2 regions of the Nanhaiella sioensis genome follow, and region 1 is predicted to be linked to the other one. Evidence: a T-box and tRNA genes for the amino acid it is inferred to sense, from the RefSeq annotation. Region 1 holds a T-box; the other holds one or more tRNA genes.
What was found. A T-box is a leader RNA that pairs with one kind of tRNA and senses whether it is charged. The one in region 1 lies ahead of proS (proline--tRNA ligase), so its partner is inferred to be a tRNA-Pro.
Positions count from the first base shown of each region.

Region 2: it has a tRNA-Pro gene. The T-box ahead of proS (proline--tRNA ligase) is inferred to sense a tRNA for this amino acid. The anticodon was not compared.

Region 1 covers NZ_JBKAEG010000001.1:1,199,199-1,203,619, forward strand. The annotation lists gene V1503_RS05570 (purine/pyrimidine permease) at 1-1,135, opposite strand, end outside; gene V1503_RS05575 (hypothetical protein) at 1,652-2,011, opposite strand; T-box leader at 2,265-2,490, shown strand; gene proS (proline--tRNA ligase) at 2,651-4,087, shown strand; gene V1503_RS05585 (YhcN/YlaJ family sporulation lipoprotein) at 4,140-4,421, opposite strand, start outside.
Region 2 covers NZ_JBKAEG010000001.1:2,090,196-2,094,616, forward strand. The annotation lists rRNA gene V1503_RS09905 (16S ribosomal RNA) at 157-1,707, opposite strand; tRNA gene V1503_RS09910 (tRNA-Ala) at 1,777-1,852, opposite strand; tRNA gene V1503_RS09915 (tRNA-Pro) at 1,867-1,943, opposite strand; tRNA gene V1503_RS09920 (tRNA-Arg) at 1,955-2,031, opposite strand; tRNA gene V1503_RS09925 (tRNA-Leu) at 2,045-2,133, opposite strand; tRNA gene V1503_RS09930 (tRNA-Gly) at 2,139-2,213, opposite strand; tRNA gene V1503_RS09935 (tRNA-Leu) at 2,231-2,313, opposite strand; tRNA gene V1503_RS09940 (tRNA-Lys) at 2,323-2,395, opposite strand; tRNA gene V1503_RS09945 (tRNA-Val) at 2,430-2,505, opposite strand; rRNA gene rrf (5S ribosomal RNA) at 2,515-2,630, opposite strand; rRNA gene V1503_RS09955 (23S ribosomal RNA) at 2,714-4,421, opposite strand, start outside.

The DNA.
Region 1 (4,421 bases):
CCAATAATGAAAGCCCAATAATAAAATATTCTCTATCTCCTAATTGTGTAGATTGGTAATCTTTTAATGCTAAACCAATCATGATAGTAAATGGGTAAAATAAAATTGCATAGCCAACTGGTTCGGGAATCATAGCAGCATATGTAGTAAACATCGGGAAGAAACTAAGTAAAATGATAAATACATTTCCTAAAATAAATGGTAAGCGATTAATAATTTTGGTCATTGCAATAAATCCAGCTGATCCAGAAATCGGTACACTACCAATTGCAGAAAAAATACCACCTAACCACTGGTTTATCCCCATAACAAAGCTTGCTTTATTGTAGTTTACAGCTTCATAATTTTTTGTATGTTCTTGTAGCTCTTTTTCTACAACATAAATCGAGGCAAGCATATTTGTTAATAATAGTAAGCCTATCATAATGGAAGTAATAATCATCCCGCTATTCAATTGTGGCATTCCCCAAGCAAAAATCTGTGGTACTGAAATACCACTTGTGGTCGGCGGAATACTTTTTCCTAGCCGAAGCACAGCAAACAGAAGTGATCCAATGAGTAAACTAAGTAAAACAGAATATCTTCGAATAAACGGAACACGACTTTTTGCCAATAATATCGTTATAACTAAAACACAAACCGCAGGAACAGCGACCGAAAAATCTACTGAATCTTGTTTATACCCTACACCAAAAATACCGTTCATAAACGAACCACTTAGTTGTGCAACTAACAATAATAAATAAGTTCCTGTGACAATTGGAGTAAACAGTTTCTTCAAGAGATCGATCAATTTAAAAAGAGCTAATAAGATAAATAAAACTCCGCTTAGTATCATCCCCATTTCAAGCTGTTGTAAACCCTCATATGTCCCAAGATTTCCAGCTTCAACGATACTCGCATAAACGATAAACACACCCCACCATAACCCTGCGGGACCTTCCATAATCGGTAAACGATGACCTAATACTGCTTGTAATAGACCTGAAAGACCTAAAACGAATAATGTTCTTTGTAGTAATGTAGCGATTTCTGCTTGGGGTAACCCAAAGGAATTTCCAATAACTATAGGAGCCACAACACTTGTTGTAATTATAAAAATCATCCATTGCATTGATGAAAATAATAACCTCATAAAAAACCTCCATCCTATCATATATATTCAATTCAGGAAATTGTTACTATAATTCTTTATATTAACATACATTCAATTTGCCCCAATACATGGAATCTCCTAAATGATAAGTGCAATATTTCTAACTTTAAAAAGAAATAATAAAATAGCTAACCAATTGAGGTTAGCGTTATAAACTATGATATGGATTTTTCTATTATCATACATATGGTCATATATTTTAGCATGTTGTAGTTCGTAATAAGAGCAAAATACGAATATACTAACGTTCGGAGACTTCCTTAGACTATAACAAATAAACCCCAGTTCACGTGAATAAAAGCAACAAAGTTTACGAAATGTCCCTTTCGTAAACTTTGTTGCTATTTTTACTAACAATGGACAGTATGAAGAGTCTTATGAAACCTCAATAATTATAAAAGTAGAAAAGATACCTCGAACGCTAAATATATATATACGTCCTTACATATTAGAACGAAATGCTTACGAAAACAGTCTTACGATAAAAGCCTATATTTAAGGTGTCTTATCTTTATTTACTTTTGCTCCATAGGCTGTTACATATATAAGTGGAATGATTATTTGGGCAAAAGGTTCTGGTTTGCTAAATAAGGCAGAGAGGAATCCGAAATTACTGCTATCGTAGTTCGGCTTTTGTTCATAGTTATTCAGATCATTAGACCTAAACAGTGGAGTAAGCAAATATAGATTTCTCGCATTAGTATTTTCAATTATACCCTCAAAAATTTTTCCATACTTCGTTACAACCTTCACTTGCTCGTTTAATAGTTCATTCGCAAAAACAGCAGCTTCCGTTTTATTTACAGGATGATACCATTTTTCTTCTATGAAGGTTTGGTCTATATTATTTGTCACATTACACCATCACCTTAATTTTTTACAATTATCTTATGCAGCCAAGATCAAAAGTTACTCTTGACATAAGGTGAAAAAGAAAATATAGTATATGTTAATTTATTAAGGCTCTTTTCGAAAATATTGTTGCCTCACCAAGTTAGCATAGTAAGAAGAGGTTTAATACGTTTGACATCGTTTTTCAATAGAAAAGATGTCAAAGTGTTTATCACTTAATACAATAACAACAATTAATGCGAAAACAGCTTTTATATTGTAAACGTTGATAAGGACTAGTAAAACATTATGTGCTTTTTTAGAGAGGAAATTATTTGCTGCGAGATTTCTAAAGTACATGTTTGAACCTACCTTTGAGTACTGTATCGAGTGATTATGATCATGAAGGTACAAGCGGATTGTAACCGTTATCAAATACAAGGGTGTTTACTACACGTAGTAAACAAACTAGGGTGGTACCGCCGAAAACCTCGGTCCCTTTTTGGGATTAGAGGTTTTTTATTTTGTTGTTATCATCTCATCGACTGTATTTTATTAATTCGTTACAACTAGCTTTCACGGCAGCTTGCTATTCTAATTTAATTACAGTATAACAAAATTAATGAAACCAGCTGATAAGGCATTTTAGGAAGGTGGAGTATAATGAGTAAAGAAAAAAAATTTGTTGAAGAAATAACATCAATGGATGAGGATTTTGCGCAATGGTATACAGATATTGTTAAGAAAGCTGATTTAATCGATTACTCATCTGTCCGTGGTTCAATGATAATTCGTCCATATGGCTATGCTATATGGGAAAATATTCGTCATATTTTAGACTCAAAAATAAAGGAAACAGGTCATGAAAATGTGTACATGCCATTATTTATACCAGAAAAGCTACTGCAAAAGGAAAAAGATCATATTGAAGGGTTTGCACCTGAAGTAGCGTGGGTTACACATGGAGGCTCTGAAGAATTAGCTGAAAAGCTATGTGTCCGACCAACGTCAGAAGTATTGTTTTGTGAGCATTATGCAAATATCATACACTCATATCGCGACCTACCAAAATTATATAATCAGTGGAGTAACGTCGTACGTTGGGAAAAAACTACGAGGCCTTTTCTCAGATCACTTGAGTTCCTTTGGCAAGAAGGTCACACTGCTCATGCAACAGATGAGGAGGCACATGAAGAAACCCGAAAAATGCTGGATGTATATACTGAAGTATGTGAACAATTCCTAGCTATACCAGTCATTAAAGGTCAAAAAACGGAAAAAGAAAAATTTGCTGGAGCTAAATTCACGTATACAATAGAAAGTCTTATGCATGATGGCAAGGCGTTACAAACTGGAACATCACATCATCTTGGTGACAGCTTTGCAAAAGCATTTGGCATTCAATATACAGATCAAAGTGGAGAATTACAATACGTTCATCAAACTTCATGGGGAATAACTACGCGTTTAATTGGTGCCCTTATCATGGTCCATGGTGATGATAGAGGGCTAGTGTTACCACCTAATATTGCGCCAACACAAGTAATGATTGTACCTATTGCACAGCATAAAGAAGGTGTACTAGATAAGGCTTATGAAATGAAGGAATCACTTTCCTCTGACATTCGAATTGACATCGATGCTAGCGATAAAAAGCCAGGCTGGAAATTTAATGAACACGAAATGAAAGGGATACCTCTACGTCTTGAAATCGGCCCCAAGGATATTGAGAATAAACAAGTTGTTCTTGCAAGAAGAGATACGGGAGAAAAAGAAAAGGTACCAATGGAGAACTTAGCTACTACTATTTCAGAAAAATTAATACAAATACAAGATCATTTATATCATAAGGCACTTTTAAATCGTCAATCTAAAACAACTACTGTGGAAAACATGGTGCAATTTGAAAACTTTTTTAGTACTAACAATGGATTTGTTAAGGCCATGTGGTGTGGTAAGCAATCCTGTGAAGAAAAAATTAAAGAGCAGACTGGTGCAACTTCTAGATGTATCCCATTTGAACAAGACAAGATTTCAGCAACATGTGTATGTTGTAATAACGAGGCAAAACAAATGGTCTATTGGGCAAAGGCATATTAACAATTTTAGGTGCTGGAAAATGATCATTCCAGCACCTATTAAGTCTTATTTTTTATCGAGCGGTTGGAAATACTCTTCTAACTGTTTCGTTAAAATCTGTAAAAAATCCTTCTACTGGTTCACCTCTATTTATCCTGTTACCATAATCAGTCATACGATTAATGAAATCAGGATTTGTCGACACATAAACATTATCAATGTTTTTATCTTGAGCTCTAACCTTATCAGCTATACGGCTTTCCAGCTTTTTCGTTGTAGTCCCTGTTGTATTGTCATTTAATGTTGCTGCTACATAAGCATTATTGTTAGTAACAATAACATTGGCTCTTCTTAC
Region 2 (4,421 bases), 890 kb from region 1:
TTATCTAGTTTTCAAGGAACATCGGTAAAAAATAGCCATCGAATTTCTTCGTCAGCTTGTTGTTTACCTTCTTCATTTTGAGAGAATGTTCTCTCAAAACTAAACAAAAACAAAAGCGTCTTTTTATATGAAGTCTAGCTTCACATATTTCCTTAGAAAGGAGGTGATCCAGCCGCACCTTCCGATACGGCTACCTTGTTACGACTTCACCCCAATCATCTGTCCCACCTTAGGCGGCTGGCTCCTTACGGTTACCCCACCGACTTCGGGTGTTACAAACTCTCGTGGTGTGACGGGCGGTGTGTACAAGGCCCGGGAACGTATTCACCGCGGCATGCTGATCCGCGATTACTAGCGATTCCGGCTTCATGCAGGCGAGTTGCAGCCTGCAATCCGAACTGAGAATGGTTTTATGGGATTCGCTTAACCTCGCGGTTTTGCTGCCCTTTGTACCATCCATTGTAGCACGTGTGTAGCCCAGGTCATAAGGGGCATGATGATTTGACGTCATCCCCACCTTCCTCCGGTTTGTCACCGGCAGTCACCTTAGAGTGCCCAACTTAATGCTGGCAACTAAGATCAAGGGTTGCGCTCGTTGCGGGACTTAACCCAACATCTCACGACACGAGCTGACGACAACCATGCACCACCTGTCACTCTGTCCCCCGAAGGGGAACGCCCTATCTCTAGGGTTGGCAGAGGATGTCAAGACCTGGTAAGGTTCTTCGCGTTGCTTCGAATTAAACCACATGCTCCACCGCTTGTGCGGGCCCCCGTCAATTCCTTTGAGTTTCAACCTTGCGGTCGTACTCCCCAGGCGGAGTGCTTAATGCGTTAGCTGCAGCACTAAAGGGCGGAAACCCTCTAACACTTAGCACTCATCGTTTACGGCGTGGACTACCAGGGTATCTAATCCTGTTCGCTCCCCACGCTTTCGCACCTCAGCGTCAGTTACAGACCAGAGAGTCGCCTTCGCCACTGGTGTTCCTCCACATCTCTACGCATTTCACCGCTACACGTGGAATTCCACTCTCCTCTTCTGCACTCAAGTTCCCCAGTTTCCAATGACCCTCCACGGTTGAGCCGTGGGCTTTCACATCAGACTTAAGGAACCGCCTGCGCGCGCTTTACGCCCAATAATTCCGGACAACGCTTGCCACCTACGTATTACCGCGGCTGCTGGCACGTAGTTAGCCGTGGCTTTCTGGTTAGGTACCGTCAAGGTACCGCCCTATTCGAACGATACTTGTTCTTCCCTAACAACAGAGTTTTACGATCCGAAAACCTTCTTCACTCACGCGGCGTTGCTCCGTCAGACTTTCGTCCATTGCGGAAGATTCCCTACTGCTGCCTCCCGTAGGAGTCTGGGCCGTGTCTCAGTCCCAGTGTGGCCGATCACCCTCTCAGGTCGGCTACGCATCGTCGCCTTGGTGAGCCGTTACCTCACCAACTAGCTAATGCGCCGCGGGCCCATCCGTAAGTGATAGCCGAAGCCATCTTTCAAATAAGAACCATGTGGTTCTTATTGTTATTCGGTATTAGCTCCGGTTTCCCGAAGTTATCCCAATCTTACAGGTAGGTTGCCCACGTGTTACTCACCCGTCCGCCGCTAACCTCCGGGAGCAAGCTCCCTTTGGTTCGCTCGACTTGCATGTATTAGGCACGCCGCCAGCGTTCGTCCTGAGCCAGGATCAAACTCTCCAATAAAGTTTGATTGCTCATTTGTTCAAAAAAATTAACGTTGACGCTTTTGTTTTGTTTAGTTTTCAAAGAACATGGTGGAGCCTAGCGGGATCGAACCGCTGACCTCCTGCGTGCAAGGCAGGCGCTCTCCCAGCTGAGCTAAGGCCCCTTAATTTTTATAAGTGGTCGGGAAGACAGGATTCGAACCTGCGACCCCATGGTCCCAAACCATGTGCTCTACCAAGCTGAGCTACTTCCCGTTATTTATTAATGGCGCGCCCGAAAGGAGTCGAACCCATAACCTTCTGATCCGTAGTCAGACGCTCTATCCAATTGAGCTACGGGCGCTTATATATATAAATGGTGCCGAGGGCCGGACTTGAACCGGCACGGTAGTCACCTACCGCAGGATTTTAAGTCCTGTGTGTCTGCCAATTCCACCACCCCGGCAGCATTGGAGCGGAAGACGGGATTCGAACCCGCGACCCCCACCTTGGCAAGGTGGTGTTCTACCACTGAACTACTTCCGCAAGCTTTATTTAATTAATGCGGGTGAAGGGACTTGAACCCCCACGTCACAAGGACACTAGATCCTAAGTCTAGCGCGTCTGCCAATTCCGCCACACCCGCGGAAAATGATGAGCCATAGAGGACTCGAACCTCTGACCCTCTGATTAAAAGTCAGATGCTCTACCAACTGAGCTAATGGCTCATGATCATTAACAATATACTCTTACGAGTATTAATGGTGGAGGATGACGGGATCGAACCGCCGACCCCTTGCTTGTAAGGCAAGTGCTCTCCCAGCTGAGCTAATCCTCCAATATATAAGCCTGGCAACGTCCTACTCTCACAGGGGGAAACCCCCAACTACCATCGGCGCTGAAGAGCTTAACTTCCGTGTTCGGTATGGGAACGGGTGTGACCTCTTCGCCATCGCCACCAGACATAATATATAGGAATAAGTTAATATTCCTTCAAAACTAGATAATAGACATTCATTGAACAAAGCTTGCTCTGCATTTCTAACTTGGTTAAGTCCTCGATCTATTAGTATCTGTCAGCTCCACGTGTCACCACGCTTCCACCTCAGACCTATCAACCTCGTCATCTTCGAGGGATCTTACTAGCTTACGCTATGGGAAATCTCATCTTGAGGGGGGCTTCATGCTTAGATGCTTTCAGCACTTATCCCTTCCACACATAGCTACCCAGCTATGCCCTTGGCAGGACAACTGGTACACCAGCGGTGTGTCCATCCCGGTCCTCTCGTACTAAGGACAGCTCCTCTCAAATTTCCTACGCCCACGACGGATAGGGACCGAACTGTCTCACGACGTTCTGAACCCAGCTCGCGTACCGCTTTAATGGGCGAACAGCCCAACCCTTGGGACCGACTACAGCCCCAGGATGCGATGAGCCGACATCGAGGTGCCAAACCTCCCCGTCGATGTGGACTCTTGGGGGAGATAAGCCTGTTATCCCCGGGGTAGCTTTTATCCGTTGAGCGATGGCCCTTCCATGCGGAACCACCGGATCACTAAGCCCGACTTTCGTCCCTGCTCGACTTGTAGGTCTCGCAGTCAAGCTCCCTTATGCCTTTGCACTCTTCGAATGATTTCCAACCATTCTGAGGGAACCTTTGGGCGCCTCCGTTACTTTTTAGGAGGCGACCGCCCCAGTCAAACTGCCCACCTGACACTGTCTCCCGAAGCGATTAGCTCCGTAGGTTAGAATTTCAATACAGCCAGGGTAGTATCCCACCGACGCCTCCACCGAAGCTAGCGCTCCGGTTTCTACGGCTCCTACCTATCCTGTACAAGCTGTACCAAAATTCAATATCAGGCTACAGTAAAGCTCCACGGGGTCTTTCCGTCCTGTCGCGGGTAACCTGCATCTTCACAGGTACTATAATTTCACCGAGTCTCTCGTTGAGACAGTGCCCAGATCGTTACACCTTTCGTGCGGGTCGGAACTTACCCGACAAGGAATTTCGCTACCTTAGGACCGTTATAGTTACGGCCGCCGTTTACTGGGGCTTCGATTCAGAGCTTCTCCTTACGGATAACCCCTCCTCTTAACCTTCCAGCACCGGGCAGGTGTCAGCCCCTATACTTCGCCTTGCGGCTTCGCAGAGACCTGTGTTTTTGCTAAACAGTCGCCTGGGCCTTTTCACTGCGGCTTCTCAGGGCTATTCACCCTAAAAAGCACCCCTTCTCCCGAAGTTACGGGGTCATTTTGCCGAGTTCCTTAACGAGAGTTCTCTCGCTCACCTTAGGATTCTCTCCTCGCCTACCTGTGTCGGTTTGCGGTACGGGCACCTCTCACCTCGCTAGAGGCTTTTCTTGGCAGTGTGGAATCAGGAACTTCGGTACTATATTTCCCTCGCCATCACAGCTCAGCCTTTATGACAAGCGGATTTACCTACTTGTCAGCCTAACTGCTTGGACGCACATATCCAACAGTGCGCTTACCCTATCCTTCTGCGTCCCCCCATTGCTCAAATGGTGAGGAGGTGGTACAGGAATCTCAACCTGTTGTCCATCGCCTACGCCTTTCGGCCTCGGCTTAGGTCCCGACTTACCCTGAGCGGACGAGCCTTCCTCAGGAAACCTTAGGCATTCGGTGGAGGGGATTCTCACCCCTCTTTCGCTACTCATACCGGCATTCTCACTTCTAAGCGCTCCACCAGTCCTCTCGGTCTAGCTTCGCTGCACTTAGAACGCTCTCCTACCACT